4 regions of the Staphylococcus gallinarum genome follow, and region 4 is predicted to be linked to each of the others. Evidence: predicted binding sites of a transcription regulator. Region 4 holds the regulator's gene; each other region holds the start of a gene.
The links. The regulator Rex, encoded in region 4, represses fermentation and respiration genes when NADH is low (regulators of the CRP and FNR family bind a similar motif). The targets are predictions, from matches to a motif close to TTGTGAAATATTTCACAA.
Positions count from the first base shown of each region.

Region 1: the regulator Rex is predicted to act here: its motif matches at 3,132-3,149, upstream of JN168_RS08755 (cytochrome ubiquinol oxidase subunit I).
Region 2: the regulator Rex is predicted to act here: its motif matches at 2,068-2,085, upstream of qoxA (cytochrome aa3 quinol oxidase subunit II).
Region 3: the regulator Rex is predicted to act here: its motif matches at 1,757-1,774, upstream of JN168_RS02640 (nitrate reductase subunit alpha).

Region 1 is NZ_CP069082.1:1,874,337-1,879,096, forward strand. It holds gene JN168_RS08745 (potassium channel family protein) at 1-646, opposite strand, end outside; gene JN168_RS08750 (cytochrome d ubiquinol oxidase subunit II) at 742-1,758, opposite strand; gene JN168_RS08755 (cytochrome ubiquinol oxidase subunit I) at 1,755-3,110, opposite strand; gene JN168_RS08760 (glutaredoxin family protein) at 3,308-3,541, shown strand; gene ptsP (phosphoenolpyruvate--protein phosphotransferase) at 3,806-4,760, opposite strand, start outside.
Region 2 is NZ_CP069082.1:1,899,559-1,904,318, reverse strand. It holds gene qoxB (cytochrome aa3 quinol oxidase subunit I) at 1-779, opposite strand, end outside; gene qoxA (cytochrome aa3 quinol oxidase subunit II) at 779-1,900, opposite strand; gene JN168_RS08875 (DUF5011 domain-containing protein) at 2,155-2,472, opposite strand; gene JN168_RS08870 (globin domain-containing protein) at 2,715-3,860, shown strand; gene folD (bifunctional methylenetetrahydrofolate dehydrogenase/methenyltetrahydrofolate cyclohydrolase FolD) at 4,140-4,760, opposite strand, start outside.
Region 3 is NZ_CP069082.1:623,842-628,601, forward strand. It holds gene nirB (nitrite reductase large subunit NirB) at 1-226, shown strand, start outside; gene nirD (nitrite reductase small subunit NirD) at 231-542, shown strand; gene cobA (uroporphyrinogen-III C-methyltransferase) at 533-1,471, shown strand; gene JN168_RS02640 (nitrate reductase subunit alpha) at 1,846-4,760, shown strand, end outside.
Region 4 is NZ_CP069082.1:967,808-972,567, reverse strand. It holds gene JN168_RS04390 (oligosaccharide MFS transporter) at 1-436, opposite strand, end outside; gene JN168_RS04385 (glycoside hydrolase family 43 protein) at 429-1,421, opposite strand; gene JN168_RS04380 (redox-sensing transcriptional repressor Rex) at 1,617-2,264, opposite strand; gene JN168_RS04375 (ABC-F family ATP-binding cassette domain-containing protein) at 2,411-4,339, shown strand; gene JN168_RS04370 (MutS-related protein) at 4,702-4,760, shown strand, end outside.

The DNA of each region.
Region 1 (4,760 bases), 910 kb from region 4:
TCTTTTCAAAACGACTCAAATCGTTATCATGGCCAATCATAATTAATATATCTCCTATTTCAACACTTAAATTCGGATCTGGAGATACTAAAATTTCTCGACCTCTTTTGATAGCAATGATACTAATACCAAACTGTGCACGAATATCGAGTTGTATAATCGTCTGCCCTGCCATCTTTTCACTAGCTTTAATTTCAACAATAGAATGTTCATCAGCAAGTTCTAAATAATCAAGTACACTAGCACTTGCAACATTATGTGCGATACGTCTACCCATATCACGTTCTGGGTGTACAACCGTATCAGCACCAATTTTGTTTAAAATTTTAGCATGATAATCATTTTGCGCTTTGGCTGTTACTTTTTTAACACCTAATTCTTTCAAGATCAATGTCGTCAAAGTACTAGATTGAATATTTTCACCTATAGCGACAATTACATGATCAAAGTTTCTTATACCTAAGCTTTTCATTACTGCTTCATCTGTAGTATCAGCAACTACAGCATGCGTAGCAATGTCACTGTATTCGTTCACACGTGCTTCATTTGAATCAATCGCCATTACATCCATATCAAGTGCATTTAATTCTCTAACTATACTGCCACCGAATCGACCTAAGCCAATTACCACATATTCTTTATCCATATGCGTCCTCCAATTTAAAAATCGAGGCCATAAGCAGTTTGTTAACTATAAAACTTAGATAACAAATACTGCCTACACCTCTTTAATTAAAACTGTTATTTTTTGCCTTCGACATATTCTTTGTCAAAAACAAATAATTTCATTATTAATATTAACGATGGGATTAATAAAAGTAAAGCAAAAATAAATGCAGTGATTAACGTTATTGCCATACTTGGATTAGTCACGCCATGTTTAATATGAATATATGGGGTTAATATATATGGCAATTTACTTGCACCGTATCCAAAGAATGCGAATCCCATTTGCAACATGACAAAGATAAATGCTACACCGTGTCCTTTTTTTAGATATGTTAAAATCATTGCACCTATAAAGAAGATTAAGCTCAATAAGAACATCCACCAATAATTTGTGACTGCATTCATAAAGTGTGTCTCATTTTGCACTCTTAAAGATAAGAATACAAATATCGAAATCGCAATCATCGGCGGTCCCCAGAATAAGAACCAATATCTAAGTAAACGATATGCTTCAGTATCTCGCGCTCTTGCAGCATAAAATGTTAAGAATCCAGAAGAAATATACAATACCGAAATGACTGCTAAAAATACCACTGCCCATGCATATGGACTTAACAATAATTCCACCCAATTCAAATCGATGTTACCGGCATGCTCTTTAATAAAGCCACCTTCTGAAATTGTTAATGTCGTAGCTAATGCGGCGGGTATAAATAAACCAGCAATTCCATATAAAGCTAACCACGGTAATTTCGTATCTGGACCATAATTTTCAAATGCATAAAAGCTACCTCTAATTGAAATCAAAATAACAGCAATAGAGGCTGGCAGTAATAGCACTGAACCGAAATATTTCGCAGTGTCTGGGAAAAATCCTACCATTCCAACAAAGAAGAAAACGAAGAATACATTCGTTACTTCCCAAACAGGATTTAAGTATCTTGCAATTAAATGATTTATCTTTTTATCTTGTTTCGTTACTTTCGCGTGTAATGTAAAGAATCCTGCCCCAAAGTCAATAGAGGCAACAATAATATAGCAAAATAAGAAAAACCATAGTACTGTGATTCCTATATATGCAAATATCATGATAAATCACCTCTTTCTTGCTTTAGTTTTTCAACGTCTTTATAAGCAGGCTTATGTTTAAACATCCTAATTAATACATAAGACGAAGTAACAATAAGAACGATATATAAGAGTGCGAATAATACCGTAACTAACGTTAATCCACCAGCTTGAGTGGCTGCGTCTGCAACCTTAAGATAGCCTCTAACCATCCATGGTTGGCGTCCTTGTTCTGTTAAGAACCAACCAAATTCTATCGCTAATAATGCTGCTGGCCCTGTTAATAACGCACCATATAACATAGCTTTGGAGTAAGTGAATTTCTTCAATTTTTTAAAGACTAATGTCATTACATAGGCACCTGAAACAACCATACAGAACACACCCATAAATACCATCAAATCAAAGTAGTAATGTACTATCATAGGTGGTCTTAATTCTTTCGGGAACTCATCTAAGCCTTTCACCTTTGTATTAAAGTTATTATCTGCTAAAAAGCTTAATACGCCTGGAATTTTAATAGCACCCGAAACTTCTTGTGTTTTTTCGTCTAAAGTACCAAATAACACTAGATCTGCCTTAGACTCAGTATCAAAATGCCACTCATAGGCAGCAAGCTTCTCAGGCTGTTCTTTGTGAAGAAACTTAGCTGACATATCTCCTGCTAACATTGAGCCTAATGTAAAAATTAACCCTAATATCATCGTAAGCTTAAGTGCCTTTTTATGATATTCGGTATCCTGAGCAAATTTATTCTTTAATAGTTTAAATGCTGCTACTGCAGCTAACACGAACGCCATTGTCATCAATGCTGTCGCTACAACATGGAATGAACGTACTAAGAATGAATCATTAAACATAGCTGCCCAAGGTTCCACATTAATCATTTTGCCATTTTTCATTTCAAATCCTGCAGGTGTATTCATAAATGAGTTAACTGCAGTGATAAAGAACGCTGAAAATGAACCACCTAATATTACAGGTATACTAATCCAAAAGTGCGTCCATTTATTTTTAAATCGATCCCAAGTATATAAGTATATACTCAAGAATATTGCTTCAAAGAAGAATGCAAAAGTTTCCATAAATAATGGTAATGCAATTACGTGACCACCCATTTGCATAAATGTAGGCCACAATAGAGATAGCTGTAAACCAATAATTGTACCTGTCACAACACCGACAGCTACAGTAATGGTATAACCTTTTGACCAACGTTTTGCTAAAGTTATATATTTAGGATCATTATTTCTAATACCTAAAAATTCAGCAATTGCAAACATAAGCGGCATTCCCACACCGATTGTCGCAAAAATTATGTGCACTGCAAGCGTCATTGCAGTTAGAAATCTTGCTAATTCAACTGAATCCATATTATCACCTTTTATTTTTATTTGTGACAAAAATCACAACTTCCATCCATTATAAACCCGTTATATAATTTTTGAAATTATTTCTAACTATAAATTAGTGACAAATTGATGACTATAAGCATATAAATTACACACTTGATAAATATAATAAACTCTCTTATATTAATATAAGTGGATTCAAGAAAGGATGTCTTCAAATGAAAAGTGTCATAATTTATACACAGAATGACTGCCCTCCATGTACTTTTATTAAAAGTTACCTAACTGACAAAGGTGTGGCTTTCGAAGAAAAAAATGTTGCGAATGCACAATATAGAAATGAAATGATGGAATATGATGCATTTGCGACACCTTTTATACTCATTGATGATGAACCAATGTATCAAATTGATATGGAAAAAATTAATCGTACATTAGATATTGAAGCGTAATGAATCTTATTGAAAAAATATAATCATTTTGTACATATCTACCCTTTTTTATAAAAGTTAAATTAATTTTTCCAATCCAATGATGATTGACTGATGTTAAATATAAATAGAGGCAACGTTTCAGCATAATTGAAACGTTGCCTCTATTTATATTAATAAAAAAAGAATTGGCCAATTAACTCGACCAATCCTCCTACTATTTTATATGTTTTCATATGGATCGTTAGAAATTATATTTCTTTGCCCAATCCATAATTATTAGCATTATTTTGCATATTGATTAACTAATGTAGTAACTTCTTCAGTAGTTGCACAATTAATTGCTCTATCTGCTAATTCTTCCATTTCATTTTGACTTAAGCCTTTGATTTGACGACGCACTTTAAGAATCGATGTCGCACTCATTGAGAACTCATCTAAACCTAAACCTAATAACAATGGAATTGCTATCTCATCTCCAGCCATTTCGCCACACATACCTGTCCATTTACCTTCTTTATGAGAAGCTTCAATAACTTGTTTAACTAAACGTAAAATTGAAGGATTATATGGTTGATACAAGTATGATACACGTTCTGACATTCTATCTGCAGCCATAGTGTATTGAATTAAATCATTTGTACCGATACTAAAGAAGTCAACCTCTTTAGCAAATACATCAGCTAAAGCTGCTGTAGAAGGAATTTCTACCATGATACCTAATTCGATATCATCAGATACTTCAACACCTTCTTGTGTTAAATTGTCCTTCTCTTCAAGAAGTAATGCTTTGGCATCACGGAACTCTTGAATTGTAGCAACCATTGGGAACATGATATTTAACTTACCGAATGCAGATGCGCGTAATAATGCACGCAATTGCGGTCTGAAAATATCAGGTTGATCCAAGCATAAACGTATCGCACGATATCCTAAGAATGGATTCATTTCTTCAGGTAAATTTAAATATGGTAACTCTTTATCGCCACCAATATCTAACGTACGAACAACGACACGTTTGTCTTTCATTGTTTCTAATACTTTCTTGTAAGCTTCAAATTGCTCATCCTCAGAAGGCATTTCGTCTCTTCCCATATATAAGAACTCAGTACGATATAAACCAATACCTTCTGCACCATTTTCGATAACACCAGTTAAATCATCTGGTGTACCAATATTTGCTGCTAATTCGGCGTGCTTACCATCAATTGTTGTCGTTTCTTCATCGCGTAACTTTTGT
Region 2 (4,760 bases), 930 kb from region 4:
GTGAAGAATGCTGTTCCAAAAATTCTGTCTGTAGTGAATAATGCTAAAGCAACTGTTAACACAGGGAATGCCAAGATAACAATCAATGCAGTGATGAAAGTTGTTACAGTGAACATTGGCATTTCCATAAATTTCATTGTAGGTGATTTACATCTAAGTATTGTTACGAAGAAGTTAATACCTGTCATTAATGTTCCGATACCAGAAATCTGGATTGCTATTAGGTAATAGTTAACCCCAGGTCCTGGACTAAATTCTCCGGCAAGTGGAGCATAGTTTGTCCAACCAGCAGCAGGTGATCCACCTACGATAAATGAAAGGTTGAATAAAATCATACCTGCGAAGAATAACCAGAAACTAATACTGTTCAATACAGGGAATGCAACGTCGCGTGCACCAATTTGTAATGGTACAACTACGTTCCATAAACCAAATACGAAAGGCATTGCCATAAAGATAATCATGATAACGCCGTGCGTACTAAAGATTTCGTTATAGTGGTTTGATTCTAAGAATTTATTATCTGGAATTGTTAATTGAGCACGAATAAGTAATGCGTCAATACCACCACGAACGAACATTAATACTGCACAGATTAGGTACATTGCACCAATCTTCTTATGGTCGACAGATGTGAACCATTCTTTGTAAAGATATTTCCATAACTTGAAGTAAGTAATTACTGCGATCACACCGATAACTAAGAATGGCGCACCAATTTGTGCCATTGTAATCATCCAGTTACCATGAACGATCAATTGATCCCATGGAAAATTCATTAATGTCCACCTCCATGCTCTTGATCTTTGTTCTCAATTTTAGATGCTTCTTTATCTTTAGCACCTTTTGAGATTTTTTCCATTTCGTCCATATTATGTGATTCATCTTTCTTGAATTTACCATCATATGGCTCTTTGTTGCCTAAGATCATGGCTTTCATACCATGACGTTCGTAGTTAGCGTTTGTAATCTGCGGTTTACGTGCAGGTTGATCCGGTTTATCTAATATATCCTCTGTAATTTGCTTTTCAGAGTTGAAGTTTGGATCTTTTTGTACGTAATTATAGCGATCATAAGCATAGAAGATATACTCAGGATCTGCAGCAGGGTCAACAAACGCCATGTGCGTACCACTGAAAGTTAAGTTTTTGTTTTCAGTAGTAGGTAAAAGTTGCTTGTCAAATGTATCTTGATCTAATACTTTTTGACTTTGAGCATCTTTAACCCAATCCTTGAATTTACTTTGACTTACTGAGTGAACGTCAAATGTTTGACGAGCGAAACCTTCACCATTGAAGTTTGAGTTACGACCTCTGAACGTACCTTCTTTATCAGCAGTTAACGTCCAGTCCATCGTCATACCAGTCATCGCGTATTTCTGACCACCTAATTGTGGAATCCAGAAACTAGTCATCATATCCATAGATTGGAGTTTAAAGATAACCGGGCGATCTTTCGGAATAGTTAAGTGATTAACTGTTTCGATTTTTTCTTCAGGGTAACTAAAGAACCATTTATAACCAGCACTCGTAGCGTAAACAACAAGTGGGTCATCTTCTTTAGCCGGTGGTTTTTCGTACTCGTAAAGTGATTTAACCGTTGGAATGGCTAAAGCAATTACGATAATCACAGGAACAATAAACCAAATTGTTTCAAGTAAAGAGTTGTGGTGCATTTTACCAGATTCTGATGTATTTCCTATTCTGTATTTGAATAAGAATACAGCGAACATGATAAGCACCGCGGCAATAATAACAAGCATGAAGATGATTGAATAGATAATCAAGAACTTCGAGTCACTTGCCATCGGCCCTTTTGGGTTTAAAACTTCTACATTGGAACAGCCACTAAGTAAAATTAGTGAGCCAAAGAGTAGAAGCAAAGACTTAAATTTTGACACTTTTTTGACCTCCTAATACTACAATTGTAGGGCTTACCATCAATTTTAAGATATTACGCAATATTTACAAGTCTTTCTGAGGAAAAAATTATTGTAAAATTAAAACAAGCCCAACAGACTCAAGGTCTGACGGGCTTTTAAAGATTTGTTAAAATTATGTGTACATTTTGTGAAAAGTGCCATATTTTAATAGAATGGATAATTTTAGTTGTTTATATAGGTATATTGGAAGCAATTTAACGTAATTTAGTTGATTATTTTACTTCTATATAATGTGTTGATTTTCCAATTGCACCATCTGAATCTTCAACTTTATAAACGACTTTATATTTTCCTGGCTTTGAAGTATCAATATCACCATCTACAGTTATTTTATGTGTCAGGTCGCCATCTTCTTTGTCAAACGCACGGACACCTTTTAATGGTTGATATGCTTCTCCCTTATGTATAATTGTATCTTTTGTACCTTTTAATTCTGGAATAGAGTTATCAGTAGCTTCTGCGCTTAGGTTAGGTGTAACAAGCGTTGCGGAAACACCTAATGCTGATAAAGACTGTAATAATTTGTTCATAACGCTAACCTCCGAATGAAAGCCATTGATTTATTTAACTTAACTATACTGTAATCTACGTTTAAAATCATCATACTATAGTCTTAATATACCGTACGACTTTAAATTTAAATGAAAATTTCAGTTAAAATTTAGTAAATTGAACTTTTTGTGAATTTTATCACGTAAACCTTTCAAATGTAAATTAATTGTATTAAACTAATTTGTGAAATAAAGAATAAATGGCTAGGGGAGTGTCAAGCATGTTAACAGAGAACGAAAAAGCAATTATTAAAGAAACGGTGCCAGTATTACAAGAAAAAGGTACAGAAATCACGTCATTTTTCTACAAAAGAATGTTTAATCAACATCCAGAATTAAAAAATATGTTTAACCAAACGAATCAAAAGAGAGGCCTTCAATCCACAGCATTAGCTCAAAGTGTATTAGCTGCTGCATTAAACATTGAAGATTTAACGCGTATTTTACCAGTAGTAAAAGAGATTGCATATAAGCATTGTGCGCTACAAGTACCGCCAGCAGGTTATGATATAGTTGGTGAAAATTTAATTGCTGCAATTGAACATGTGCTAAGTTTGGAAAATGATAATCCAATCGTTCAAACTTGGACAAAAGCTTATGGTGAAATTGCAAATGTGTTTATCTCAGTTGAAAAAGAAATATATGAACAAATGGCATGGAGTGGTTTCAAACCATTCGAACTCATTGATATAGAGCAAGTTACTGACAATATTAAGTTATTTACGATTAAATCAACTGAAATAGATTTAAGTCAATTTGAGCCAGGACAATATATTACGGTTGATGTTGAAAGTGAGAAATTACCATATCGTGCAAAACGTCATTATTCTATTGTAGAAGGTAATGTTGATCAATTAAGTTTTGCTGTTAAAAGAGATGTTACAGAGAATAATGAAGGAGAAGTTTCAACAATTTTACACGATGAGTTCAAAGTTGGTGATATGATTAATTTATCTGCACCAGTTGGTGACTTTACATTAAATCATGTGTCTAAACCACAATTGTTTATCGGTTCAGGAATCGGTGTAACACCATTAGTTCCAATGTTTAGACACGTTGTATCTAGTCAAGGAACAGCACAATTCATTCAAAACACGAATGATATTGACCAAATTCCATTCCAAGAAAAGCTATCTGAAATTGCAAATAATGAAGATAATGCTAGTTATATCATTCACGACAAAAACCAAAATGGTTATATCGATGCTGAATATTTAAAACAGTATTTAACAGATGATACAGAAATTTATGTTTGTGGTGGAACAGAGTTCTTGAAATCCATCATCAGTATATTAAAAGAAATTGGAGTAGCAACAGAGCGTATACATTTTGAATCATTTATTCCAAAATTAAGTGTTGGTGTATAATTTATATAACGTTAAAACCAAGTTACCCCTTTAAAAATGATATATAGAAGTGACTGGGAGTTAAACCTCAGAAAAATGCCACCCCTAAGATTAAATTAATCTCTTGGGGTGGCATTTTTATAGTGAAAACATCATTATTTGTTTAGTACGAATAGGTTATGATGTTCGAAAAGCCAAACACCTGTGTAGCTATTAATAAAAGGAAAAGGCAATTTCTATCACATTCGATAGAAATTGCCTTTTTAACTGGATAAATATCTTAACATCCAGACTATTATCTTACTCAATACCTCTACGTAATTTTTCTGCAATTAATGTATTATTTAATACCATTGTGATTGTCATTGGACCAACGCCACCTGGAACTGGTGTGATTGCACCGGCAATTTCTTTCACTTCATCATATTCGACGTCGCCTTTTAATTTACCATTTTTATCAGGTGTATTTCCGACGTCAATAACAACAGCACCTTCTTTAACATCATCCTTTGTAACGAGACCAGGTCTACCAACGGCACTTACAATAATATCTGCATCTTTTAAATGTTTATGCATGTCTTTTGTTCTTGAATGAAGAATCGTAACAGTCGCATTTTTTTGTAGCAATAATTTTGATACTGGTTGTCCAACAATATGGCTACGTCCAATAATTACTGCTTCTTTACCTTCAATATCGATATCTGCATGATTTAATATTTCCATAATACCTAAAGGTGTACAAGGTACAAAAGTTTGCTCATCGATATAAAGTTTACCAATATTTTCAGGATGGAATCCATCAACGTCTTTTGCTGGGTTGATTGCTTCTAAAACCTTTTGTTCACTCACTTGTTTAGGGAGTGGTACTTGTACTAATATACCACTTACTGTTTCATCTTCGTTTAAGCGTTTAAGTTCTCC
Region 3 (4,760 bases), 340 kb from region 4:
ATTGATGCAATACTATAGAGAAACAGGTATTTATGCAGAGCGTACAGCACCGTGGTTAAATCGTCTTGGTTTTGATCGTGTAAAAGATGTCATTTTAAATGAAGCACAACAAACACAGTTATTCCAGAGAATTATGGAAGCAAAAGAAGTGGTACAAGCGGAACCTTGGCGACAAATTTCAAGTCAGGAAAAAGAAAGAGCACGCTTCGCAGTTGAGGAGGTATAAATAGATGGCACAAAGAAAAATTAAAGTAGCGCATTTGAAAGAGTTACAGCCATTGATCGGTAAGAAAATACTGGTTGAGAATAAAGAAATTGGTCTGTTTTTAACTGAGGGTGGAAATGTTTATGCGGTCAATAATATATGTCCACACAAAAATGGACCATTGAGTGAAGGTATAGTAAGTGGTGAATTTGTATACTGTCCACTTCATGATCAAAAGGTAGATTTGACGACAGGAATAGTTCAAGAACCTGATACCGGATGTGTAGAATCTTATAAAGTAGAAATCATCGACGAGGATGTCTATGTATGCCTGTAATCAATTACGGTAAAGTTTATCTTATAGGTGCAGGACCTGGAGATCCGACATTACTTACAAGACAAGCAGAACAGTTAATAAAAAGGGCTGATGTAATCTTATATGATCGCTTGGTAAATCCATTTATACTACAGTTGGCAAGACCGGAAATTCCCATTATCGATGTTGGGAAATTACCTTATAGTAAACATGTTAAACAAGATGAAATTAATGACTTGTTGATCGAAACTGCATCGAAATATGACCTAGTTGTGAGGCTTAAAGGTGGAGACCCGGCTGTGTTTGGTAGAGTATACGAAGAAGTAGAAATATTAAATAAGATGCACATAGATTATGACATTATACCTGGTATCACTTCATCAACTGTAGCTATGGCACATCTTGGTTTAGGGTTCACAATACGTGATATAGCTACGAGTGTGACATTTACTACAGGGCATTTTAAAGATAATTCCGATAAACCTTTCGATATCAATGGATTATTAAATTATGGTACCTTAGCGATTTATATGGGAATTAGAAATATTGATAGCATAATGAAAGAAATCTATAACAAGACACACACTAATTTTCCCGTTGTTGTATGCTTTGATGTGACAGGGCCAATGGAACAATATGTTACAGGGACAGTATTAAATATTGTAGATAAATTAAAGGATGTCACCAATAATAGTAAACCAGGGCTTATCATCATAGGACATGTTATTGGTAAATTGAATATGGGTGAAGGATTAACGGTCAAATATAGAACAAAATATTTAGTGCAAGGGACACGTACTCATGCGATTGACAAGGCTTTTGAATTATACGCGCAAGGTGACTGGTGTATGATACTTCCTAATGATATAGAACAACTACATCCATCACAAAGGGCGTTAATAGAAACGTATTTAAAACAATCTTTTGATTCGAAAATAACAGTAAAGTAACAATAAATACACATAAAAACATAACTATGTATAAATCTAAGACGATTGACCAAAAATGGTTATTAATGCTCGATAAAACAACTACTGCAGTTTACTTCGTGAATATTAGTGGACATCATTCAATTAAATATCTTTCATTTTCTTTTCTTTTAAACCTTATAATAATAGATGGAAAAAAATAAAATTATGAAGAATAGAATGACTTAAATTGTAACCATTTAACATGGTCATAAAATAATAAGGGGATTTTCCTATGCATTTAGGAAAATCCCTAATTTTTGTATATTGTGAAAAAATGTACAATGTTTATGAAATATATTAATAAGCGAAGTGATTTCAGTTAAAAGGAACGAACTTGTGAGAGGGTGTATAAAATGAAAAAGTTTGGGCTTAAATTTTTTAAACCAACAGAAAAATTTAATGGTAATTGGTCAATCTTAGAGAGCAAAAGTCGTGAATGGGAGAAAATGTATAGAGAACGATGGAGTCATGATAAAGTTGTGAGAACCACACATGGTGTGAATTGTACTGGTTCTTGTTCGTGGAAAGTTTTTGTTAAAAATGGGGTTATTACTTGGGAAAATCAACAAATCGATTATCCTAGTTGTGGTCCTGACATGCCTGAATTTGAGCCAAGAGGGTGTCCGAGAGGTGCATCATTTTCATGGTATGAATATAGTCCGTTACGTGTTCGATATCCATATATAAGAGGAAAGCTTTGGGAGTTATGGACTGCAGCATTAAAGGAACATCATGATAATACTGTTGCAGCGTGGGCGTCTATCGTTGAAGATGAAGAAAAAGCCAAAATTTATAAACAAGCACGAGGTAAAGGTGGCTTAGTTAGAACAAACTGGAAAGATGTATCACAACTGATTTCGGCACAAATCATATATACGATTAAAAAATATGGACCTGATAGAATTGCTGGCTTTACACCAATACCTGCGATGTCGATGTTAAGTTACGCATCTGGAGCACGATTCATTAGTTTACTTGGGGGAGAGATGCTAAGTTTTTATGATTGGTATGCAGATTTACCACCAGCATCACCACAAATTTGGGGTGAGCAAACAGATGTACCAGAATCAAGTGATTGGTACAATGCGTCATATATTATCATGTGGGGATCAAATGTGCCATTAACTAGAACTCCAGATGCTCATTTTATGACTGAGGTTCGTTACAAAGGAACAAAGGTTGTATCAGTAGCACCAGACTATGCTGAGAATGTTAAATTTGCGGATAATTGGTTATCTCCAAACCCTGGAACGGATGCAGCAGTAGCACAAGCGATGACACATGTTATTTTACAAGAGTTTTATATTGATAATCCTAATGAGCGCTTTATCAATTATTCAAAACAATATACAGATATGCCATTTGTCATCATGTTAGATAAAGATGATAAAGGATATAAAGCAGGACGTTTTTTACGGGAAAATGATATTACATCTAAAACAACGAATGGTGATTGGAAACCTGTTATTTTTGATGGTAATAGTGAGCGTTTAACTGTACCAAATGGAACTATTGGACAAAGATGGGAACAAGGTAAGGCATGGAACTTAAAGCTTGAAGATGAACAAGGGCAACCGATTAATCCATTGTTATCATTTGCTGAGTTAGACCATGAACACGTTGATATTCAATTTCCTTATTTCGATAATAATGGAAACGGTATTTTTGAAAGAACAATTCCCGTCAAAAAGATTACTTTGGAAAATGGTGAAGAAAAATATATTACTACAGTGTTTGATCTAATGGCGAGTCAATATGGTGTGAAACGCTTTGACCATGCGTTAGAAGCCAATGGTTATGAAGATAAAACATCATACTACACACCAGCATGGCAAGAACAAATTACAGGTGTGAAACAGGATTTAGTTATACAAGTTGCCCGTGAGTTTGCACAAAATGCCATCGATACTGAAGGTAAATCCATGATAATAATGGGTGCAGGGATTAATCATTGGTTTAATTCAGATACGATTTATCGGTCAATTATTAATTTAATCTTACTTTGTGGTTGCCAAGGTGTAAATGGTGGGGGTTGGGCTCACTATGTAGGACAAGAAAAATGTAGACCAATTGAAGGGTGGAATACAATTGCCTTTGCAAAAGATTGGCAAGCACCTCCCCGATTACAAAATGGAACAAGTTGGTTCTATTTTGCTACGGACCAATGGAAATATGAATTATCAACTGTAGATAGTTTGAAATCACCATTAGCAGATCACATTAAACATAAGCACCCAGCAGATTATAATGTATTAGCAGCGAGAGCTGGATGGTTACCATCCTATCCTCAATTCGATAAAAATAGTTTATCTTTTGGTGAAGATGCGAAAGAAGCAGGAGAGTTCAATAATGAACAAGTCATACAGCGTGCTGTTGAATCTGTAAAAGCACGTAAAACTAAATTTGCAATAGAAGATCCAGATGCTAAACAGAACCATCCTAAAACATTATTCTTATGGCGCTCTAATTTAATTTCAAGTTCTGCAAAGGGCCAAGAATATTTTATGAAACACTTATTAGGAACAAAATCAGGATTATTAGCAAATCCAAATGAAAATGATAAACCAGAAGAAATTAAATGGAGAGATGATACTGAAGGAAAGTTAGACTTACTTGTATCTTTAGATTTCCGTATGACATCAACGCCTTTATATTCTGACATTATTTTACCAGCGGCAACTTGGTATGAAAAACATGATATCTCATCAACAGACATGCATCCATTTGTTCATCCATTTAACCCAGCTATTGATCCGTTATGGGAGTCGCGTTCAGATTGGGATATCTTTAAGTTATTAAGTAAAACTGTATCCGAAACAGCTGAAAAATATATGCCAGGAAATTATAAAGATGTTGTAACAGCACCACTTGCACATGATTCAGAACAAGAAATCGCGAACGTCAACGGTATTGTTAAGGATTGGACTAAAGGAGAAATAGAAGCAATACCTGGAAAGACAATGCCTGCGTTTAAAGTTGTTGATCGTGATTATACAAAAATATTTGATAAATATGTAACGGTTGGACCATTATTAGAAAGCACTAAAATCGGTGCACATGGTGTTAGTTATTTTGTAAAAGAACAATATGATGAATTAAAAGGATTGGTTGGAACTTGGGAAGAAGCAGATCATGAATCTGTGAAACACCAGCGTCCACGTATCGATACTGCCAGAAGAGCAGCAGATGTTGTTCTCAACCTTTCTTCGGCAACAAATGGGAAATTATCACAAAAATCTTATGAAGATTTAGAGCAACAAACTGGTAT
Region 4 (4,760 bases):
ATAATCTTGCATGGCCGTATTCAAAGTTATTTGCTCGGCTCGATTTTTCACAATATGATTCGACGACCCCCACACCACTATACAAACACAAACTAATAAATGAACCACCTAATACACTACCTAACAGCACATTCATATTGATTAATGGAATAAAAGCATATTCAAAAAATGGTCCTATTAGCAGTAAGCAAAAAATAACAAATGCAAACAAATACTTTTTTAATCCTAATTTATCTTGTATGACGCCATAAATTGGTTCAAGTACAATTGCTACAATAGACATTGTTGAAAATACAATTCCAGCTTCTGCTGTGTTTAAATGTGCTACTCTATTTAACCACAATGGCAAAAATGTAATGATTAATGTCCAGATAGCAAAATAAGAGAAATTAATGCCACCAAATCTCCAAAATGTAATACGCTTTAAATTAATCAATGGCATCACTTCCAATTACCTTGGTAGAATGAGGTGTTGAACGCGTATCAACAACAGGTGAACCAAAATCCGGCCAACCATTATACCATTCTATTAATTGCGCACGTGCATGACGATTTGGATCATACAATGGATCGCCCTCAATCTCTGTATAATTTCTAGCATGATAGACCAACACATCATGCAAGTCATCTTTAGATTTTGTAAATGAATTATGTCCTGGACCGTATTGTCCATTTTCAATAGCACTTGTAAATACAGGTTCTTCAACTTTATCCCAAGCATTAACATCTAATAGATTACTATCTACAGAAGCAACAAGCATTCCCATACAGTAATCAATACCTGTTGCACTCGCAGAATATGTTAAAAATATACGTTGCTCTTTTATTAAAATGGCCGGCCCTTCATTTACCCAAAAACCCTTACACTCCCAGTCATATTCGGGTATCGTTAACATTGTTGGTGACCCTTTTAATGTCCATGGATTTTCCATTTCAGAAATATAGATATTTGAGTGTCCTGGTATCTCTATATCTTGTTGTGCCCAAACATAATATAAACGCCCATTTAATTCAAAAACGGTTGCATCCAGCGAAAATGTTTCCCATCCTGTATCTATTTTCCCTTTATCTATCCAGTTATCTGTAAGTGGGTCATCATTACTATTCTCTAAGACGAACATTCTATGATTAAATGTATCATCCTCAATGTAATCATTTGGTGCTGCTGCATAATAGATAAACCATTTATCATTTATTTTATGAATTTCAGGTGCCCAAATCAATGCGCTTTTTTCTCCATCTAAATCTTTAGTCCATACAACATGTTCTTTTGCTTCATTTAGCTCATTCAATGACGATGCTTTCCTCAAAACAATACGGTCATATTTCGGATAAGAACCAGTAAAATAATATGTTCCTGATTCCTTAAAAACAAACGGATCTGCTCTCTGTATTACAATTGGATTGTTTATCTGCTCCATAAAATCCCCCTTAACCCCTTTTTTATGAAAACGTTTACAATTACAATGTATTATATTTGTCCGTATAAGTCAATATATTTTAATCTTTGTCCGTACAAATAAAAGATAATATTGAAATCTTTCTTTAACAAAAAGTAAGTCAAAAATAAACGAGTTTACTTATCTCTATTAAATAAGTAAACTCGTTTGTTAAAATTATTTGTTACTATAATTTTTCATAAAAAATAATAATGATTGTAATTCTATACCTAAATCAATATGATGAACTTGCACATCAGATGGCGTAGATACACGACTTGGTGTAAAGTTTAATATCCCCTTCACTCCAACATCTACTAACTTATCTGTTACTTGCTGCGCAACATCTTCAGGTGTAGTAAGGATTACGATATCTATTTGTTCACGTTCTAGAACCTCGGTAATATCTGCATAATTACTAACACTTACTTGACCGATTTCAGTACCTATCACATCTTCTCGTATATCAAAAGCTTCCGTTATTGTCATTTCATCATGGATTGAGAAATTGTAAGTTAACAATGCTTTACCTAAGTTCCCAACACCAACAATGGCAATTTTAATTTCATCATTTTCACTAATTTCATTTTTGAAAAAGTGTAATAAGCTATCGATATTATAGCCATAACCCTTTTTTCCTAGTTCTCCAAAATATGAAAAATCACGACGAATAGTTGCAGAATCTATATTCAATCCTTCGCTGATTGCCTTTGAATTCACTCTATCTATACCTTTTGATTTTAATGTATTGACGAATCTGTAGTATAACGGTAAACGTTTCAACGTTGCACGAGGAATCTTATCGCTTTGATTAGCCAAGATCATGTCCCCCTAATTTAAATAATAATACTAAATAATCTAATAATTACTACAACATTATACATTAATGATATATAAAAATAAACACTGATAGTTTTATCCATACGCTTTATACGGTAAAATAGATTTTGAATAGAGAGGTGCAAATTCGAATGATATTATTACAATTAAACGATATTACAAAATCATTCGACGGGGATGATATTTTCAACAACGTAGATTTAGAAGTTAAGACGGGGGAACGTATCGGTATTGTTGGACGTAACGGAGCTGGTAAATCTACATTAATGAAAATTATTGCAGGTGTCGAAGATTATGATTCTGGACATATATCAAAAATTAAAAATTTAAAAATGGGTTATTTAACACAACAAATGACTTTAAATACCAATCAAACGGTAATCGCAGAAATGACGAAGCCCTTTGAACATATTAAAGAAATGCAAGAACAAATGAAATTTGAAACAGATTGGTTAGCTAAACATGCAGAGGAATATGATACTGACGAATATAAAGCACATATTGCGCGCTATGAAAGTATCTCAAACCAATTTGAGCAACAAGAAGGCTATCAATATGAAAGTAAAATTAAAACTGTATTACATGGATTAAACTTTACGGAAGATGATTTCAATCGACCAATTAACGATTTCAGTGGTGGACAAAAGACTAGATTATCTTTAGCTCAAATGTTATTGAATGAACCTGACCTGCTACTATTAGATGAACCTACTAACCACTTAGATATGGAGACGACACAATGGCTTGAAAGTTACTTAAATTACTTTAAAGGCGCTATTATCATAATCAGTCATGATAGGTACTTCTTAGACAAAATTGTTAATCAAATATATGATGTCGCACTTGGTGATGTACAACATTATGTTGGAAATTATGGTCAATTCATTGAACAAAGAGATAAATATTACCAAAAAAAGATGCAAGAGTATGAAAGTCAGCAAGCAGAAATTAAAAAATTAGAGACATTCGTAGAAAAAAATATCGCTCGTGCATCAACTTCGGGTATGGCAAAAAGCCGACGTAAAATGTTAGAAAAGATCGAACTTATTAATAAGCCTATCTTAGATGCTAAAAGTGCAAATATTGAATTTGATTTTGAACGCAATACGGGTAACGATGTTTTTCATATAAAAAATTTAGCCATTGGTTACGACGAACCAATCACTTCAAATATCAATTTAGAAATTACCAAAGGTGATCATATCGCGATCATTGGACCAAATGGTATTGGTAAATCTACGCTGATCAAAACTATAGCAGAACGCCAACCAAAAATTTCAGGCGACATCACTAAAGGTGCAAACTTAAAGATTGGCTATTATGACCAAAAGCAAGCAGAATTTAAATCAACAAAATCAATTCTTGATTATATTTGGGATCAATACCCTACCATGAATGAAAAAGATGTTCGAGCAGTATTAGGCAGATTTTTATTTGTACAAGAAGACGTAAAAAAAGTTATCAATGATTTATCAGGTGGAGAAAAAGCACGTCTACAACTTGCACTATTAATGCTGGAACGTAATAATGTATTAATTTTGGATGAACCGACTAACCATTTAGATATTGATTCTAAAGAAATGTTAGAGCAAGCTTTATTAAATTTCGATGGTACATTGTTATTTGTTTCCCACGATCGCTATTTTATCAATCAATTAGCTAACAAAGTATTTGATTTAGACACAACGGGAGGCACGCTCTATTTAGGTGACTATCAATATTATGTTGATAAACTAGAAGAAACTGAAGCATTAAAATCTAAGCATGAACAATCACAGGTAGAACAACAAATAGACAATACACCTAAAACAAATAATTACATTGATCAAAAGCAACAAAAGAAAGAACAGCGACAAATCACTCGTAAAATAGAACAATGTGAATTAGCAATTGAAGATTACGAAGCACAAATCGATGATTTAAACGTTCAACTCACTAAACCTGAAATTTTTTCAAATCCAGATAAAGCAAATGATATTGCAATAGCAAAAGCAGAAACCGAACAAAAATTAGAACAGGTTATGTCAGAATGGGCAGAATTACAAGAATTATTACAATAATATCCTGACTTACACTTAAGCCAATGTATATTTTAATACATCGGCTTTTTTCATAGGATATATTTTACACTTTTTTATACACAATAAAAATCCTTGAATTGTAAGCTATCCACAAAGTTATCCTAGTTATACACAGGTAAAAAGTAACTTTTATTGCTGTGATTTTTTGGAAATACACTCCATATCCACATTAATCTTCTTATTTATCCACAACTTATGCACTTATTGTTAATAAGTACGCACGTTCCCTATTGACATTGTTCAGACGTTTTAATATTAAGAACCCACATTGTTATCTCTTTATATGAATGTCATAATAAAAAAGGACTTCACTATATAGAGAGAAAGGACTGTGTTTCACCATGCCCACGATTTTGTGGTTCTTTATTGCTTTTGTTCTAGCTAGTTTAATTATTGCGAT